Linked DNA regions of Sediminicoccus sp. KRV36. Each later gene encodes a partner of the first gene's protein in a complex. Links are inferred from orthologs where the notes say so. Each region holds a gene or a part of one and is shown on either strand. Other genes may lie near its edges.

The links.
Region 2: the proteins of LHU95_RS18265 (region 1) and accD are in contact, whole or in part, in a solved structure (PDB 8UXZ), measured with the Escherichia coli proteins. The link is inferred for Sediminicoccus sp. KRV36 from one-to-one orthologs.

The regions. Positions count from the first base shown.
Region 1 is NZ_CP085081.1:3,858,889-3,866,869, reverse strand. The notes cover bases 2,547-5,321. They hold LHU95_RS18265 (acetyl-CoA carboxylase carboxyltransferase subunit alpha), read right to left. Parts: upstream 4,525-5,321; coding sequence 3,568-4,524; downstream 2,547-3,567. Other genes in these bases: LHU95_RS18260 (calcium-binding protein), read right to left, coding at 4,603-5,321; LHU95_RS18270 (MFS transporter), read right to left, coding at 2,547-3,568. Also shown: LHU95_RS18285 (transposase), read right to left, coding at 1-298; LHU95_RS18280 (hypothetical protein), read left to right, coding at 537-1,052; LHU95_RS18275 (hypothetical protein), read left to right, coding at 1,045-2,025; more of LHU95_RS18270, read right to left, coding at 2,102-2,546; more of LHU95_RS18260, read right to left, coding at 5,322-7,293; LHU95_RS18255 (MFS transporter), read left to right, coding at 7,555-7,981. UniProt on the Escherichia coli protein: Component of the acetyl coenzyme A carboxylase (ACC) complex. First, biotin carboxylase catalyzes the carboxylation of biotin on its carrier protein (BCCP) and then the CO(2) group is transferred by the carboxyltransferase to acetyl-CoA to form malonyl-CoA.
Region 2 is NZ_CP085081.1:4,847,484-4,855,426, forward strand. Bases 1-2,737 are described here. They hold accD (acetyl-CoA carboxylase, carboxyltransferase subunit beta), read right to left. Parts: upstream 1,940-2,737; coding sequence 1,061-1,939; downstream 1-1,060. Other genes in these bases: LHU95_RS23035 (folylpolyglutamate synthase/dihydrofolate synthase family protein), read right to left, coding at 1-1,054; LHU95_RS23045 (PBP1A family penicillin-binding protein), read left to right, coding at 2,163-2,737. In the rest of the region: more of LHU95_RS23045, read left to right, coding at 2,738-4,055; LHU95_RS23050 (AzlD domain-containing protein), read left to right, coding at 4,107-4,406; LHU95_RS23055 (mechanosensitive ion channel domain-containing protein), read right to left, coding at 4,381-6,852; LHU95_RS23060 (MFS transporter), read left to right, coding at 6,929-7,943.

The DNA.
Region 1 (7,981 bases):
AAGCCGCCGGCAATTCCCGCCAAGCGCCCTCGGTCGCCGCCACGCGGAAAATCGCATCCATCCGCGCCCGCTGGTCACAGGGCCGCCCGCGCGCCGGCACGGGCAGGTGGAGGGAGAGGATGCTCCACTGCGCATCCGTCATCCGGTCATAGGGCACCAGAATCCTGGCCGGGCGGGGAGGGCGCGGGCCACGGGAGTAGGTGCGGGGTTCGCGGAGTTCAGGGGGGAGGAGGGGGCGGATGCGCATGGCAAAACGTAACATGACGGTTCGAACAAAACAAGAACAAAACAAGAACAAAAACTGGCTCTGATTGAACGTTCTGACGTCGAGAGGCAGACTTAGCGTCGCAGAATTCTGCCGACCGGTGAAGCACGTCGAAACCGAAACGGCGATCTTGCTACGTAAAAACCCCTATGAGGCGCGGATAAGCTCAGCTAGCATTGTTTAAATGTTGGTTGGCGTAGTCCTGCGAGCTGGCCAACGTGGGGCCAGTGCTCCTCGCGTAGCAAATTTAGACCTAACACGGGAGGAAAAATTGAATTTTAATTCTGATGGATATCTTGATGCTGGCCTCCATGACATGGATGTTGAAGGTATCGTAGAACACTTTGTCACAGCTTTTCCAGCATCAAACACAAGGCGTGCAATCATCGAGGGCTATATTCGCCATCGTAGTGAATTTTCAGCCCTCGGAGTTGCGTGCGTTCAACTTATTGATGGAAGTTTTGTTTCAAATAAGGCAGATCCAGGTGATATAGATTTAGTAGCCTTTGCGGATCTTGATACGATAGACGCTCTTAGTCCTGAAGATCAGAAGAAATTAGCCGACTTGTTTTCAGGGCCAGCGACGAAGGCAACTCATTTCTGCGATGCTTACTTTTCGCCAACGGTTCCAGAAAATCATCCTTTATACAGTCAGCTTCGTAGTAAACGTAAATACTGGATGGGTGAGTTTGGATATGATAGAGAGGATCGGCCTAAAGGGGTTGTGCGCACTCAAATTGATCCTGCGGCTAACAGCACGAAAGCAGAAGATTTAAACAATGTTTGATGTGTGGCACGGCGTGGACCCCGCGTCTGCGGAGGCAAGGCTGCGTGGCTTGCGACGCAGATTGTCCGAGCTTGACGCCGCTATGACCGATCAGCAGGCTCTCGCCAGAGCCAACCCAAATAGCTTCGGGATTGCTTTGAGCGGCATCAGCCTGCGCTCCATGGAGACTGCTCTCCGGCAAGAGTTGGTCGAAGTTCTTCGTCATAGACGATCCGAGCATGTAGCCATTACACTGGATGGCCCGAATTTTGCGCAACATTCAGCAAAGTTGCTCGATCTTGGAGTTATACTGACAAGATTTCAGAAGTTATTTTCAAGTATTGCGCAAGCTATCACAACAGGACCAACTTCTCGCGGCCCTATCCGGTCTGATATAATGAATTTAACATCAATGAGACTACAATCCACTTATGATTCGTCTTTTGGGATGAATATTTTTGTTCAGTCAAATTATGATTTGCTCGGAGAAAGCACGTCGTCTGATGCAATGGTTCAGCTGTTTCGGCTTCTACATGCAGCGCAGAGCGATTCTGGCATGATGAGTGTATCAGGAGAAATGGGGCGCCGCTCTCTTGTCCATTTGCGTCATCTGGCAAGTCACCTAAATGCCTCTGACTCGAATATCAAGTTCGACTGGAAAGATTTTGCGGGTACAAAATATGAGTGGAAGATCGATCGGGAAAAATCCGAGAAAATCATAGCGGTGATCAACAATATCACAGAGACCCGCTCCGAGACAAAAATCTTCCGAGGGAGACTTGTAGGCGCGAGCTTGCTAAGAAATCGCTTCGAGGTGCTGCTTGAAACAGATATTGTTGTAGAAGGAAAATTCGTTAATGGTCTTTCGAATTTAATTCAGGAGAATTTTGGCCGTTGTGTTGTAGCGACTCTCGACGAAACTGAGATCCTAGATAAAGCGTCAGGCGAAGCAAAGACTTTTTATACATTAAAAGAAATAGATAGTATTAAATAATGATGCGATATATGGATATTATTCTTTGGCGGAACTTTCAATGTGAGGGGCGTGGAGTGCTGGCGAACGTCCCCCACTAAACCCTCCGCAACGGCACCCGAAACGCCAGCACCGCCGCCACCCCCGTCAGCACCGCCGCGCCCGCCAGCATCGCCCGGAACCCCGTTGCCAGCCCGCGCGCCATCACCGCGCGTTCGCTCTCCGGCAGCGCGGCCAGTGCCTCCCGCCCCCCGCGCATCGCGGTCGCGAAGCGTTCCGCCACCTCCGCATCCGCCAGCGCGAAGCCCACGAAGATCAGCGCCCCCAGCACCGCCGTCCCCGCCGCCGCCCCCAGGTTGCGCATGAATTGCACCGACGCCGTCGCCACTCCCAGCCGGGCCGGGCCTGCCGCCACCTGCACCGTGGTCTGCACCGCCGGGAAGGTGCAGCCAAAGCCCAGGCTGGAGAGCGCCAGCAGCCAGGGCAGCCAGGCCAGCGGAATGCCCCCGGCGCCATAGGCCAGGAAGGACAGCACCGCCGTCGCCAGCACCAGCCCGATGCTGGGCAGCAGCATGTTCCGCCCCGTCCGCGCCAGGAAGGTGCCGGAAATCAGCGCCCCCGTGCCGCCCCCCAGGCTCATCGGCAGCAGCATCGCCCCCACCGTCGCGATGGGCACGCCCCGCACCACCGTCAGATACAGCGGCAGGAAGGAAATCAACGAAACCATGGTGCCCGAGACACAGGCCGCCAGCAGGTTGGTCCGCCAGATCACCGGGTCGGTCAGCACGGGCAGGGGCAGCAGCGGGTCCGGCACGCGGCGCTCCACCTTCAGCAGCGCCCAGACCGCGATGCCCCCCATCACGCCAAAGCCCAGCGCCACGCCGAAATCGGCGGCATTCATGCGCTGCGCGCGGTCCAGCATCAGCAGCAGCATGGCGACAAAGAGGGTGAACAGCGCCGTGCCCGCCGCGTCAAAGCGGAAGCTGCCGCCCATCAGGCCGCGCCGGGGCAGCCGCCAGGCCATGGCGAAGCCGACCGCCACCAGCGGCAGCCCCGCCAGGAACACCCAGCGCCAGCCGAAATTCTGCGTCAGCCAGCCCCCGGCCAGCGGCCCGGCGGCCGAGGCCGACATGAAACACGCCACCAGATAGGCCTGGTAGCGCCCCCTTTCCCGCGCCGGCACGGATTCGCCGATCAGCGCCATGGCCAGCGTCAGCAGCGCGCCGCCACCAAAGCCATGCAGGGCGCGGGCGGCCAGCAGCGCCTCGAAGCTGGGGGCCAGGCCCGCCGCCAGCATCCCTGTCGCCTGCAGGGCAAAGGCGATGAACAGCATGGGCCGCCGCCCATAGGCATCGCCCAGCCGGCCGAAAATCGGGGCCGCGATGGTGGCGGCGACGAGGTAGGCGACAACCACCCAGGAAATCCGCTCCACCACGCCGAAAGCCGCCGCCATGGCGGGCAGGGCGGTGGCGGTGATGGTCTGGTCAATGGCGGTGACAAAGATCGCGATCCCGATGGTCGGGAAGGCCCGGAAGAAGGCTGCGCGGGCCGCTTGCGGCTCCATCAGGCCACCGCGCTGCGGCCCATTTCCAGGAATTTCTCGCGCCGCCTGGCCTTCAGCGTGGCGCCATCCAGCGGCAGCAGCGGCTCCAGCGCGCCCCAGACGGCCTCGCCCACCGCATCCATCGCCGCTGCCTGGTCCCGGTGGGCGCCGCCCAGCGGCTCGGCGATCACGGCGTCAATCAGGGCCAGGCGCTTGAGGTCCTCGGCGGTGAGTTTCAGCGCCTCGGCCGCATTCGCCGCCATGCCGGCATCGCGCCAGAGGATGGAGGCGCAGCCCTCGGGGCTGATCACGGAATAGATGGCGTGTTCCAGCATCAGAACGCGGTCCGCGGCGGCGAGCGCGATGGCCCCACCCGAACCCCCCTCGCCGATGATGGTGGCGACGAAGGGGACGGGGGCGGAGAGCCCCGCCTCGATGCTGCGGGCGATGGCCTCGGCCTGGCCGCGCGCCTCGGCGTCAATGCCCGGGAAGGCGCCGGAGGTGTCCACGAAGGAGAGGATGGGCATGCCGAAGCGGCCGGCCAGCTCCATGATGCGGCGCGCCTTGCGATAGCCCTCGGGCCTGGCCATGCCGAAATTATGCTTGATGCGGGTTTCCGTGTCGCGCCCCTTCTCGGTGCCCAGCACGGCCACGGCGCGGCCCCGGAAGCGGCCGAGGCCGCCGATCACCGCGGCGTCATCGGCGAAGGCGCGGTCGCCCGCGAGCGGCGTCCATTCCTCGATCAGGGCGCCGACATAGTCGAGGCATTTCGGGCGTTCCGGGTGGCGGGCCACCTGCGCCTTCTGCCAGGGGGTGAGCTTGGCATAGGTGGCGGCCAGCAGTTTCTCCGCCTTTTCCCGCAGCTTGGCCACTTCCTCGGCCACATCGATGCCGCCCGCATCGGTCGCCCGGCGGAGCTCTTCGACCTTGCCCTCCAGCTCGGCGATGGGTTTTTCGAAATCAAGGAAATGGCGCATGATCCGCTGCGTCTAGCGGAAAGCCCGGCCGGCGAAAACCGGCCAGGTTGGGCAGCGCCGCTTTCCGCCGCCGCCCGCTCAGACGATCAGCACATCGGCGGCGGTCAGGGCCGTGCCGGCGCCGAGCAGCGCCAGGGGCCGGGCGGCCAGGGGGCCATTGCCGTCGAAATCCCAGGAGAGCTGCCCGGTCGTATCCTGGTACACCAGCTGCGGCAGCGGCCCCTGGGCGGCGGCGCCCAGCGTCAGCAAGGCCGGGTCGAGCGGCCCTGGCGCGAGGCCGAGCGTGGCCCCGTAAAGCCAGATCTGGTCCGTGCCGGTGGTGAAATCCGTGATGGTGTCGGCCGGGCCCACCAGGCCGAGCACGAAGGCGTCCATGCCCTCTCCGCCGGTCAGGCTGTCCGCCCCGCCCAGGCCCTCCAGCACGTCATCGCCATCCAGCCCGAGCAGCCGGTCCGCGAGGCTGGAGCCGATCAGGGTATCCGCGCCCTGGCCGCCTTCGAAGCCGCGGATGCCGCTGAAGCTCGTCACGCCGGTGCCGCCCCCCTCGACCATTCCGCCCCCGACGACCTGGGCCGTGCCAGTCGGCGTGCTGGCATCCATCCGCACGGCCACGACCTGCGCGCGGGCCGTCAGCGTGTCGAAGCCGCCATTGCCGACGAAGTTCGACGCGTATCGGCCCAGCTGAAAGCTCTCCCGCCCGGCGGTGCCCAGCACCTCGATCCCGCGATCGGCGCCGATCTCGGTGATGCCGCTGAAGGAGAGGCTGGCCCCGTCGGCGCGGGAGGCGACGCCGGTGGGCATGAACACGGTCCAGACCACGCTGTCTTCCACGCTCGAATCATACTCGAAGAACAGCGTGTTGCGCCCGGCACCGCCCAGCGCCACCGCCTGGCCGCCCAGCACGATCAGCAGGTCATCGCCATTCCCGCCATCCAGCGTGTCATGGCCGAGGCCGCCGCGCAGGGTATCGTTGCCGATGCCGCCGATGATGCTGTCATCGCCGGCGCCGCCCTGGATCAGATCCGCGCGGCGCCCGCCGGTCAGCACGTTGTCGGCGTCGGAGCCGTAGATGGTGTTGCCGCCATCGCCGCCCGTCACGTCCACGATGTCATAGAGCAGGTCGCTCACCGGGCCGCCTGTCGTGAAGACCGTGGCGTGGCCGGCCGTCATCGCGCCATGGGCGAGGTCATCGCCGGTCAGACGGATCTCGATCGCCTCGCGCGTCAGGGCGTAGCTGACGCGATTGGCGCCGGCCCCGCCGACATAGACATCGGCGAAGGCGATGCCGGGGCCGTCATAGAACAGGTCGTCGCCGTCATTGCCGAACAGCGTATCCACGCCGGCCCCGCCGATCAGCGTATCCTTGCCGCCGCCGCCATGGATGACGTCATCCCCGGCGCGGCCCTCCAGGCGATCGTCCTGGTCGCCGGCGAAGACGATGTCGCGCAGGTGGGAGCCGATCAGGCTGGCCGCCGTGCCACGGTCCAGCAGATGCAGCCGCGTCACGTCCACCGTCTGCCCGCCCGGGCCGTCCAGCGTCAGGCTGATCGTGTAGGAGCCATGGGCGGCATAGGTCTTTTCGAGGTGCAGCTCCGCGGCGCCGCCGGTCGCGCCCGAGACGAACGTCTGGTCACCCCAGTTGATCCGGAACGCGGTGGCGTCGCTCATGCCGAAGAACAGATCGGCCGTGCGGTTCTGCGCGATGGCGGTGGCCCGCGCGGCGATGGTGGCGGCATCGGGGTTGTCATAGGCCCAGACGGTGGTCCAGCCGGTGAAGATCAGCCCGCCGCCGCCGCTGGGCGTCTCCGCGCCGGATTCGATGTTCACCGCATCGGTGTAGAAGGTCGCCACGCGGCCATCGAGCGACATGAAGCCGGGATAGGAAGCCTGATTGGACTCGGCCGGCGGGCCGCCGCCGGGCCCGGCCAGTTGCCGGGAGATGACGCGCGTGCCCTCCGGCCCCGAGAGGATCACATCCCCCAGCCCGTTGCTGTCGCCCAGGGCCGGATTATTGGCGAGGCTGAAGGAGAGGATGCGGGTGGTCGGCACATTCCAGCCGACGATATCCCCGGGCAGGCTGGGCGCCTCGCGCCCATAGCCGAAGACCGTGCTGTAGAATTGCGGCACCGGCGTCACCGGCAGGGTGCCCATCGTGTAGGCGAAGCCGGGCGCGACATTCACCCGCCAGATCTCCGGCGCGTAGATGGAGACAGGGTCCACCACCACGCGCGCCAGCCCGCCCGCCCCCATGCTCACGCTGATGGCCTCGGCGCCGCTCTGCCCGAGCGAGACGGCCAGCGGCTGGGACAGGTTGAAGACCGTGCCGGTCAGCATGTCCTTCGCATAGCCGCTGGTGATGCCCGCGACGGCGCCGGGCAGGTTCTGCGCCGCGCTGATGAAGCCGACATAGCGGCCATTCTCGGAAATCGAGGGCAGCGACCAGTTGGTGGCGCCCACCCCGGCACTGCTGCTGGCCAAGCCGCTGATGCCATTGCCGATCACCCCCGTGGCGGTGGCCGAAACCAGCTCCACCACCCCGGTCCAGAGGTCCTTGCGGAAGATGTCGGGCACGCCGTTCGTGTCGCCCGCCACCAGGTTCGAGGCGGTGCTGATGAACACCACATACCGCCCATCCGCCGAGACATCGCCGCCCAACGCATCACCATTCGCGCCGCCCTCGAGGTTCACCGAGGCGCGGATATGTCTGGGCCCGGACAGCGGCGCCAAGCTTGCGATGGTCAGGTTCGTGACGCTGGGGGAAGCGGGCATGGATGCCCTCCGTCATGGAACGATGAAAGCTTTTTTAGACTTTACGTCCGCGTCATGCAGGTCAAGAAAAATATGGACGCCGGAGTGCCGCCCGATCCCGGAGATCGAGACGCCCCGCGAGCCTCGCCGCCTGAAATCCGCGGTGGCGTTCCGCAAGCCTGCCCGCCCGCCTGGCCTTGGGTTTTTCGGAATCCGGGAAACGGCGCATGCTCGGATGCACCCTGTGGAAACCCCGCGGGACGAACATCGGCGAGGTGTGGCTTGGCGAAGCCTGGCATTCCCCAGGACCAGGCGCGGCGCATCATCCTGGCGCGCGGCCTGCGGGATTTCGGCGATGGCTTCATCGCCGTGCTGCTGCCGGTCTACCTTGCCACGTTCGGTTTTTCCGCCGCCATGATCGGCCTCGCGGCGACGCTGGCGCTGCTGGGCTCGGCCGCGATGACGCTGGCCATGGGGCTTTGGGGCGGCGGGGTGGCGCCGCGCGCGCTGCTGCTGGGCTGCGCCGCGCTGATGGCCCTGACCGGCGCCGCCTTCGCCGTGACGGGGGAGCCCGCGCTGCTGCTGCTGGCCGCCGCCCTCGGCACCGCCAACCCCTCGGCCGGATCGGCCAGCATCTTCGCCCCGGTCGAGCAATCGGCGCTGAGTGGCCATGTGGCCGCCCGGGACCGCACGGCGATGTTCGCGCGCT
Region 2 (7,943 bases), 990 kb from region 1 along the record:
GCAGGATGGGGGCCAGGAAGCCGCCCACCGTCTTGCCCTGCTTCATGCCGATGACCAGATGCAGCGGCCGGTCCCGCCAATCGGCCAGGGTCGCGGCCAGCGCCTGGCCGGCGCCGGCATTGTGCCCGCCATCCAGCCACAGCTCCCAGGGGGCGGGCAGCGCCAGCGCGCCGCGCAGCCGCTGCATCCGCGCGGGCCATTCGGCGGCCGCCGCACCCCGGATGATGGCCGCTTCGTTCAGCCAGGGCGGATTCCAGGCGCGCAGGGCCGCGATGGCGATGCCGGCATTATCGGGCTGATGCGCGCCGCGCAGGCCCAGTTCGGGCAGCGTGATCGCGCCGCGCGCATCGGTGAAGACATGGCCCGCCGCGTCACGCTCCATCCGCCAGGCCTCACCCCGTGCGGAGAGCGGCGCGCCCAGTTCAGCCGCGCGCGCCGCAATCACCGCCAGTGCTTCGGGCGCCTGCAAGCCGGTGGCGCAAGGGATGCCGGGCTTGATGATGCCGGCCTTCTCGAAAGCGATCTGCGCCAGAGTCTCGCCCAGGAATTCCATGTGATCCATGGAAATGCTGGCGATCGCCGTCGCCACCGGCGCCTCGATCACATTGGTCGCGTCGAAGCGGCCGCCCAGGCCGACTTCCAGCACCAGGAGATCGGCCGGCACGCGGCTGAACAGCAGGAGCGCCACGGCGGTGGTGATCTCGAAGACGGTGATGGGTGCTGCGCCATTCACCCGCTCCACCTCCTCCAGCGCATCGCTCAGCGCATCCTCGGCCACCAGCGCCCCGGCCAGGCGGATGCGCTCATGGAACCGCACCAGATGCGGTGAGGTATAGACATGCACGCGCTGCCCTGCCGCCTCGCCGATGGCGCGGAGGAAGGCGCAGGTGCTGCCCTTGCCATTGGTGCCGGCCACATGGATCACCGGCGGCAGGCGGCGCTCGGGATGGCCGAGCCGCGCCAGCAGCGCCTGCAACCGGCCCAGGCTCAGGTCGATCAGCTTGGGATGCAGCGCGTGCATCCGCTCGATGATCGCCTCGGAACGACCGCTCATGCCGCCTTACCTTTCGGATGCGGCGGCGGGCTCTTCCTCGGCGGCGCGCAGCAGGCGGATCACGCGGGCCAGCGTCTCGCGCATTTCGGCGCGCTTCACCACCATGTCGAGAATGCCATGCTCCAGCAGGTATTCGGCACGCTGGAACCCCTCCGGCAGCTTCTCGCGCACGGTGCTCTCGATCACGCGGGCGCCGGCAAAGCCGATCAGAGCGCCAGGCTCGGCGATCTGGATATCGCCCAGCATGGCGAAGCTGGCCGTGACGCCGCCCGTCGTCGGGTCGCACAGCACCACCAGGAAGGGCAGCCCGGCATCCTTCACCATCTGGGTCGCGATCACGGTGCGCGGCATCTGCATCAGGCTGACCGCGCCCTCCTGCATGCGGGCCCCGCCGGAGCTGGCAAAGACGATCAGCGGCGCATCCTGCAACACGGCGAGGCGCGCGGCGGTGACAATGGCCTCGCCCACGCCGGCCCCCATCGAGCCCGCCATGAAGGCGAATTCAAAGACGGCGACCACAGCACGCTGGCCGTCGATCTTGCCATGGCCCACCAGGACGGCGTCATCCATGCCGGATTTCGCCTGGGCGTCGCGCAGCCGCTCGGAATAGCGGCGCTGGTCACGGAAGCGCAGCGGGTCCGCCGGGGCCTTGGGCAGCTCGATCTTCTGCCAGCCCTCATCCAGCGTGGCATCGAGGCGCTGCCGGGCCGAAAGGCGCATATGATGGCTGCAATGCGGGCAGACGCGGAGGTTCTTCTCCAGGTCGGTCTGGAAGATCATCTGCTCGCAGCTCGGGCATTTATGCCACAGATTATCCGGCATCTCGCGCGAGGTGCCGAAGAGCGTCTTGATCTTGGGCAGCGCCCACTCGGAAATCCAGTTCATACTCTCTTGCCCTCAAGCGGCGGGCAGCGCTGTGGCGCCACGCCTTCGCGCCGCAGACATATTGCCCCAGCTGGCCACTCGGCCGCGGCAGCGCCTGCTGCCGGCGCGCCGGGCTTTCGACCCATCCTGACCTTGCTGCAATGGCGATCCGTGGCGCGTGGGTCAAGCGGCGCGGTCGCAACTCCCTGGTGCGAAGCGGCACCGGCCATGCTATCTATGCGCTATGCCGCGAGTGGCAGCCGCCAGGCTGCGAACCACGGCCCCTGCCTCACGGCCCTCCCCCCGGGTCGAAACACGGTCCCCCCCGAGTGGGCCAAAATCCAGCGGGCGCGCCAGCGCCGCCCCCAAGCGCCGCCGAAGCCTCGGCGGGCTGCTCCTGCGGCTGGGCATCATCCTGCTGATCTGGGGGGCGCTGGCCTTTGCCGCCGTGCTGCTCTGGTTCACCCATGACATGCCGCGCGCCGATGCCGCGCTGGACCATGAGCGCCGCCCCAGCGTCACGCTGCAGACCACAGAGGGCGGGCCGCTGGCCACCCAGGGCGATCTCTATGGCGAGACGCTGCGCCTGCGCGACCTGCCGGCGCATCTGCCCGCCGCCCTGCTCGCCATCGAGGATCGCCGCTTCCACCAGCATTTCGGCCTGGACCTGATAGGCTTGGCCCGCGCCGCCTACGCGAACTGGAACGCGGGGGATGTGGTGCAGGGCGGCTCCACCCTCACCCAGCAGCTGGCGAAGAACCTGTTCCTCAGCCCCGCGCGCAGCACGCGGCGCAAGGTGCAGGAAGCGCTGATGGCGCTGTGGCTGGAGCACCGCTTCACCAAGGACCAGCTGCTCGAAATCTACCTGAACCGCGTCTATCTCGGCGGCGGGGCCTATGGGGTGGATGCGGCGGCGCGGCTGTATTTCGGTATCTCGGCGCGGCGGCTCACCCTGCCGCAATCGGCCATCCTGGCCGGGCTGCCCCAGGCCCCCTCCCGCTACAGCCCGCGCGCCAATCCCGAAGGTGCGATGGCCCGCGCGCGCGATGTGCTGGCCGCCATGGTCGCCACCGGCGCCATCACCGCCGAGCAGATGGAGCGCGCGGTTCTGGAGATGGCGATCCCGCCCCGCCCCTCGCGCAATGGCGGCTGGTTCGCCGATTGGATCTTCGAGGATATCCCCACGGCCTTCCCCGGCAGCGCCGACCTCGTCATCCGCACCACCCTCGATTCACGCTGGCAAAACGCCGTCGAGGCCCGGCTGGGTGCCCTGCTGGACCAGGCAGGGCGCGAGGCCCGGGTGGGCCAGGGCGCCGTCGTGGTGCTGGATGCCAATACGGGGGCCGTGCGCGCCATGGCGGGCGGGCGGGATTTCCGCCGCAGCCCCTTCAACCGCGCGGCCAATGCGCGCCGCCAGCCCGGCTCCACCTTCAAGGCGATGGTCTATCTGGCGGCCCTCGAACATGGCGCCTCGCCGTTTGACCAGGTGAGTGACATGCCCTTGCAGCTGGGCCGCTGGTCGCCCTCCAACGGGCATTGGCGCTCCCGCGGGAGCATCACGCTGGATGAGGCCTTCGCGCATTCCGTGAACACGGCGGCGGTCCGGGTCATGCAGATGGGCGGCGGGCCGCGCGGTGTGGCGGATGTCGCCACGCGGCTGGGCATCCAGGGGCGGTTTCCGCGCGATGGCTCGATCGCGCTGGGCACGGGCGAGGTGACGCTGATCGACCTCGCGGCCGGCTATGCCGCGCTGGTCAATGGCGGACGGCGGGTCACGCCCTTCGGCATGCAGCGCATCGAGGCCGAGGGCCGCGCCGTGGCAGCCCCCCGCACCGAGCCCGCCCAGGTGATCAGCAGCGAGGCGGCCGAACGCATGCGCAACATGATGGTCTCCGTGGTGCGTTCCGGCACCGGCCGCGCGGCGGCCATCCCGGGCCTGGTCACCGGCGGCAAGACGGGCACGACGCAGGATTACCGCGATGCCTGGTTCATGGGCTTTGTGCAGCTTCCTTCCGGGCCGCTGGTGATCGGGGTATGGCTCGGCAATGACGACAATTCGAGCATGGATGATGTTCGCGGCGGCACCCTGCCCGCCCGGCTGTTCCGCGAGATCATCGAGGCCGCGCGGGCGCCGTGACCGCCACGGGGCGGCCAGCCCTGGCCCCCGCCACCGCCTGAGGGCGTGAGGGTGTCGCTCCGGCTTGACGTGGTGCTCGCCATCCTGGGCATGGCACTCGCCACCTACGCGTTGCGCGCCGGGGGCTATGCGCTGCTGCGCGCCTTCCGCCCGCCGCCTTTCGTGACCTCGATGCTGGGCCATATGCCTGGCTGCATCTTCGTCGCCTTCGTGACGCCGGCGCTGGTGACGGGCGGTTGGCCCAGCCTGCTGGCCGCCGCCTGCGTCACCGGCATCATGCTGGGCACGCGCAGCTATATCCTGGCGATCCTCGGCGGTGTCGCCGTCATCTGGCTGACACGGCTGGCATAGCGGGCGCCGCCTGCGGCTGGGCGGCAGCCTTCACGGCGGCAAAGAGCAGGATGCCGGCGGCGTCGCAATGCTGCTTCACGCGGCGGTTCAATTCGCGCCCTACGGCCCAGCGGCGGGCCGGCGGCGTCATGATCCGGGCCCGCAGGATCACCCCCGCATCGGTCATCTTATCCACGCCCAGCACTTCGAGCGGGGCGAGGAGTTGCGGCGCCCAGGCCTCATCCTCGCGCATGCTTTCGCCCACCTGGCGCAGCATCATCACCGCCTGGTCCGTATCGGCCGAATAATCGAGCGCCACATCCAGCACGGCATAGCCGAAATCGCGCGTCTGGTTGGTCACCGTGGTCACGGCGCTGAAGGGCACGATGTGCACCGAGCCGTCCAGCGCGCGCAGCCTGATGGAGCGGATGGATAATTGCTCCACCGTGCCCGACATGCCGCCCACCGTGATGGTATCCCCCACGGCCACGGCATCCTCGAACAGCAGGAAGATGCCGGTGATCACATCGCGCACCAGTGTCTGGCTGCCAAAGCCGACGGCCAGGCCCAGCACGCCGGCACCGGCCAGGAGCGGGGCCACATTGATGCCGATCTCGGTCAGCAGCGTCAGCCCGACGATCACCATGAGCAGGGCGCCGAGGGCGGTGCGCAGCATGGGCAGCAGCGTGCGCACCCGGGCCGAGCGCGCGGCCGAGCTATCCTTGGGCAGCCGCGCCAGATGGCGCTGGATGGCGGCATTCGCCCCCTCCCAGATCAGCAGCGCCACGATCACCGTGATCCCGAGGGACGTGACACCCGACAGCAACCGCCCACCCCAGCGCCCGGTGCCGAACCAGGCCAGCGAGTTCAGCCCCCAGATCTCCAGCAGCAGCACAATGGCGATGGCGGTGATGATCATGGAGATCAGGGTGCGCAGCGCCGGCAGATAGCGATTGGCGCGCAATTCCAGCCCCGGGTAGCGGCCGGCGAGATCGGCGCTGACGCGGAACATCTGGGTGAGCAGCCGCCGCATGCCCTCATCGAGCAGCTTGCCCGCCACCACGACGCCGAGCGTCGCGAGGGAGGCACTCGCCAGCCGCTCGAAGCCGCGCTCGATCTCCAGCGCCCAGACCGTCCAGGCGGCCAGCAGCCACATGATGGCCACCACATGCCAGGCCTCGGCCAGGCGGCTGCGGGCGGCGCGCATGACCATGCGGCTGCGCGTGGGCGAATCGCCCTCGGCCAGGTCCGGCGCATCGAGCAGGGCGGCGACGGCGCCGCGGTTCTGCAGCACGATCAGCGCCACCAGCAGCGAAAGCACCAGCAGGCCCAGCCGCCAGACGGATTCATAGGCCCCCTGCGGCAGGCCAAACAGCATCGCGATCTCGGCCAGGGCGTAGAAGGTGACGCCGGTGAAGGCGAGGCGGCGGATCCACAGCGTCGCATAGGCGGCGGTCTCGTCATCGCAGGGGATCAGCCGCAACCGGGTCTGGCTCGGCGCGAAAATCAGCCGGCCCGCCGCCATCAGGGCGCGGGAGGCCATGTAGGCGAAGGTCACCGCCTCCATCATCAGCCGGTTGGAGGGCCAGATGGCAAAGCTCTCGATGAGGGAAAGCGCGGCCGCGCCAAAGGCGAGGATCGGCACGAGATCAAGCCCGAGATGCCCGAGCATGTAGGGCAGCCGCCGCACGCCCTGCATCCGGCCCTCGACGTTGCGGCTGCGGGTTTCCAGCCAGGCATGGGGGCGGCGCAGCAGCCAGCGCAGCAGCCGCTCGGTGGCGAGGCCCACGGCGAGCACCAGCCCAAGCTTCCAGCCCAGGGACCAGACCTGGGCCTGCAGACGATCATCCGTGAAAAGCCGGTGGAACCAGTCGCCGATCAGCCCGAGCTCGGCCGCGGCCGAGAGCGTCGCCCAGGCCTGGGCGACAAAGCCGCCGATGCGGCTGGCTATGCCCACGACGATTTCGGCCGGGGCGGAAATGACCTCCTCTGGCGTGGGGATGGCCGGGGCCGCCGCTTCCGGCGCGCCGGGCGTGGCCTCAAGGGCGCGGATCAGGGCGGCGCGCCGCGCATCATCGCGCAGGACTTCGAGGAGGATCGCCAGTTCGGCCGGCGCCGGGGTTATTGCGGCTGCGGCTGGCGCCGGGCTGGACGAGGCGGGGGCGGCCGCGCCGGGGGCGGGGGGCGCCGCTGGCGCAGGTGCCGGTTGGGCCGCGACGGGGGCAGGGCCGGCCTGGGTCCGGTTCGGTTGGACCGGGGTTGCATGTGCTGGGGCTGGCTGGGCGCGCGGTGCCAGGGCGCCCGGGCCAGGCAGGGCCGGCTGGCCCCCCGCCGGGACGCTCGGAGCCGGGACGCTGGGAGCCGGGACGCTGGGCCCCGGCTGATTGGGCGCCAGTTGGCCTGGCATCTGGGCCAGCGACATCGGCGCCAGGAACAGGAACAGCACAGGCAGGATGCGAAGGAACATGGCCTCTGCTTTCCGCGCGTGAACCGCCCAGGTCAAGTTGCCACTTCGCAGTGCAGCATGCACCATGCGGTCATTCATGCGCTCTTCCCCCTCCATCTGGCTGATCATGCTCGCACTTCTGGGCACTCATATGGCCGGGATGGGGGCCTTTCTGACCGTGCCGGTCCTGGCGCCCGCCATTGCCGCCGAAACCGGGCTCTCCGCCAGCCTGGCCGGCATCCATACGGCACTGGTCTATGCCGGGGCGCTGTTTTCCGGGCCCGTCACGCAGGGGTTGCTGGCCCGGCATGGCGGGGTGCGGGTCTGCCAGGGCGCGCTGGTGGTGGTGGCGATGGGCATTGCGGTGGCGGCCATCGGCCATCCGCTGGCCCTGCTGGTCTCGGCCCTGCTGGCGGGGTTCGGGCATGGGCCGATCACGCCGGCCGGCAGCCATTTGCTGGCCCCGCGCACGCCGCCGCGCATCCGCAGCCTGGTCTTCGGCCTCAAGCAATGTGGCGTTCCGGCGGGGGCGATGCTGGTGGCGGCGCTGGCCCCCATCCTCGCCACGCAATATGGCTGGCGGGTCGGGGTGCTGGCCGTCGCGGGCTTTTCGTTGCTGCTGGCCCTCGCGCTGCAGCCCCTGCGCGCGTCGCTCGATACCGACCGCGCGGCACCCGGGGCAGCGCCCTTGCGCCCCTGGCAGGATGCGAAATCCAGCCTTTCCATCCTGCGCGATGATGCGCGCATCCGCACATTGACCTTCGCCGCCTCCAGCTACGGCATCGCGCAATTCTGCTTTGGCTCCTTCTTCGTGGTCTGGCAGGTGCAGGTGATGGGGGCCGGGCTGGAGCAGGCGGGCCTCATGCTGGCGCTGGCCCAGGGCAGCGGCGTGGCCGGGCGCATCGCCTGGGCCCTGATCGCCGACCGGATTGGCGCCCCGCCGGTGCTGCTGGCGCTCGGCATCGCCATTGGCGGCGCCTGCGGCTTGCTGGCCCTGGCCGGGCCGGGCTGGCCGGCGTTGATCCTTGCGGTGGTGGCGGTGGTGATGGGGGCTTCGGCCGTCGGCTGGAACGGCGTGCTGCTGAGCGAGGTGGCCCGGGTTGCGCCGGCTG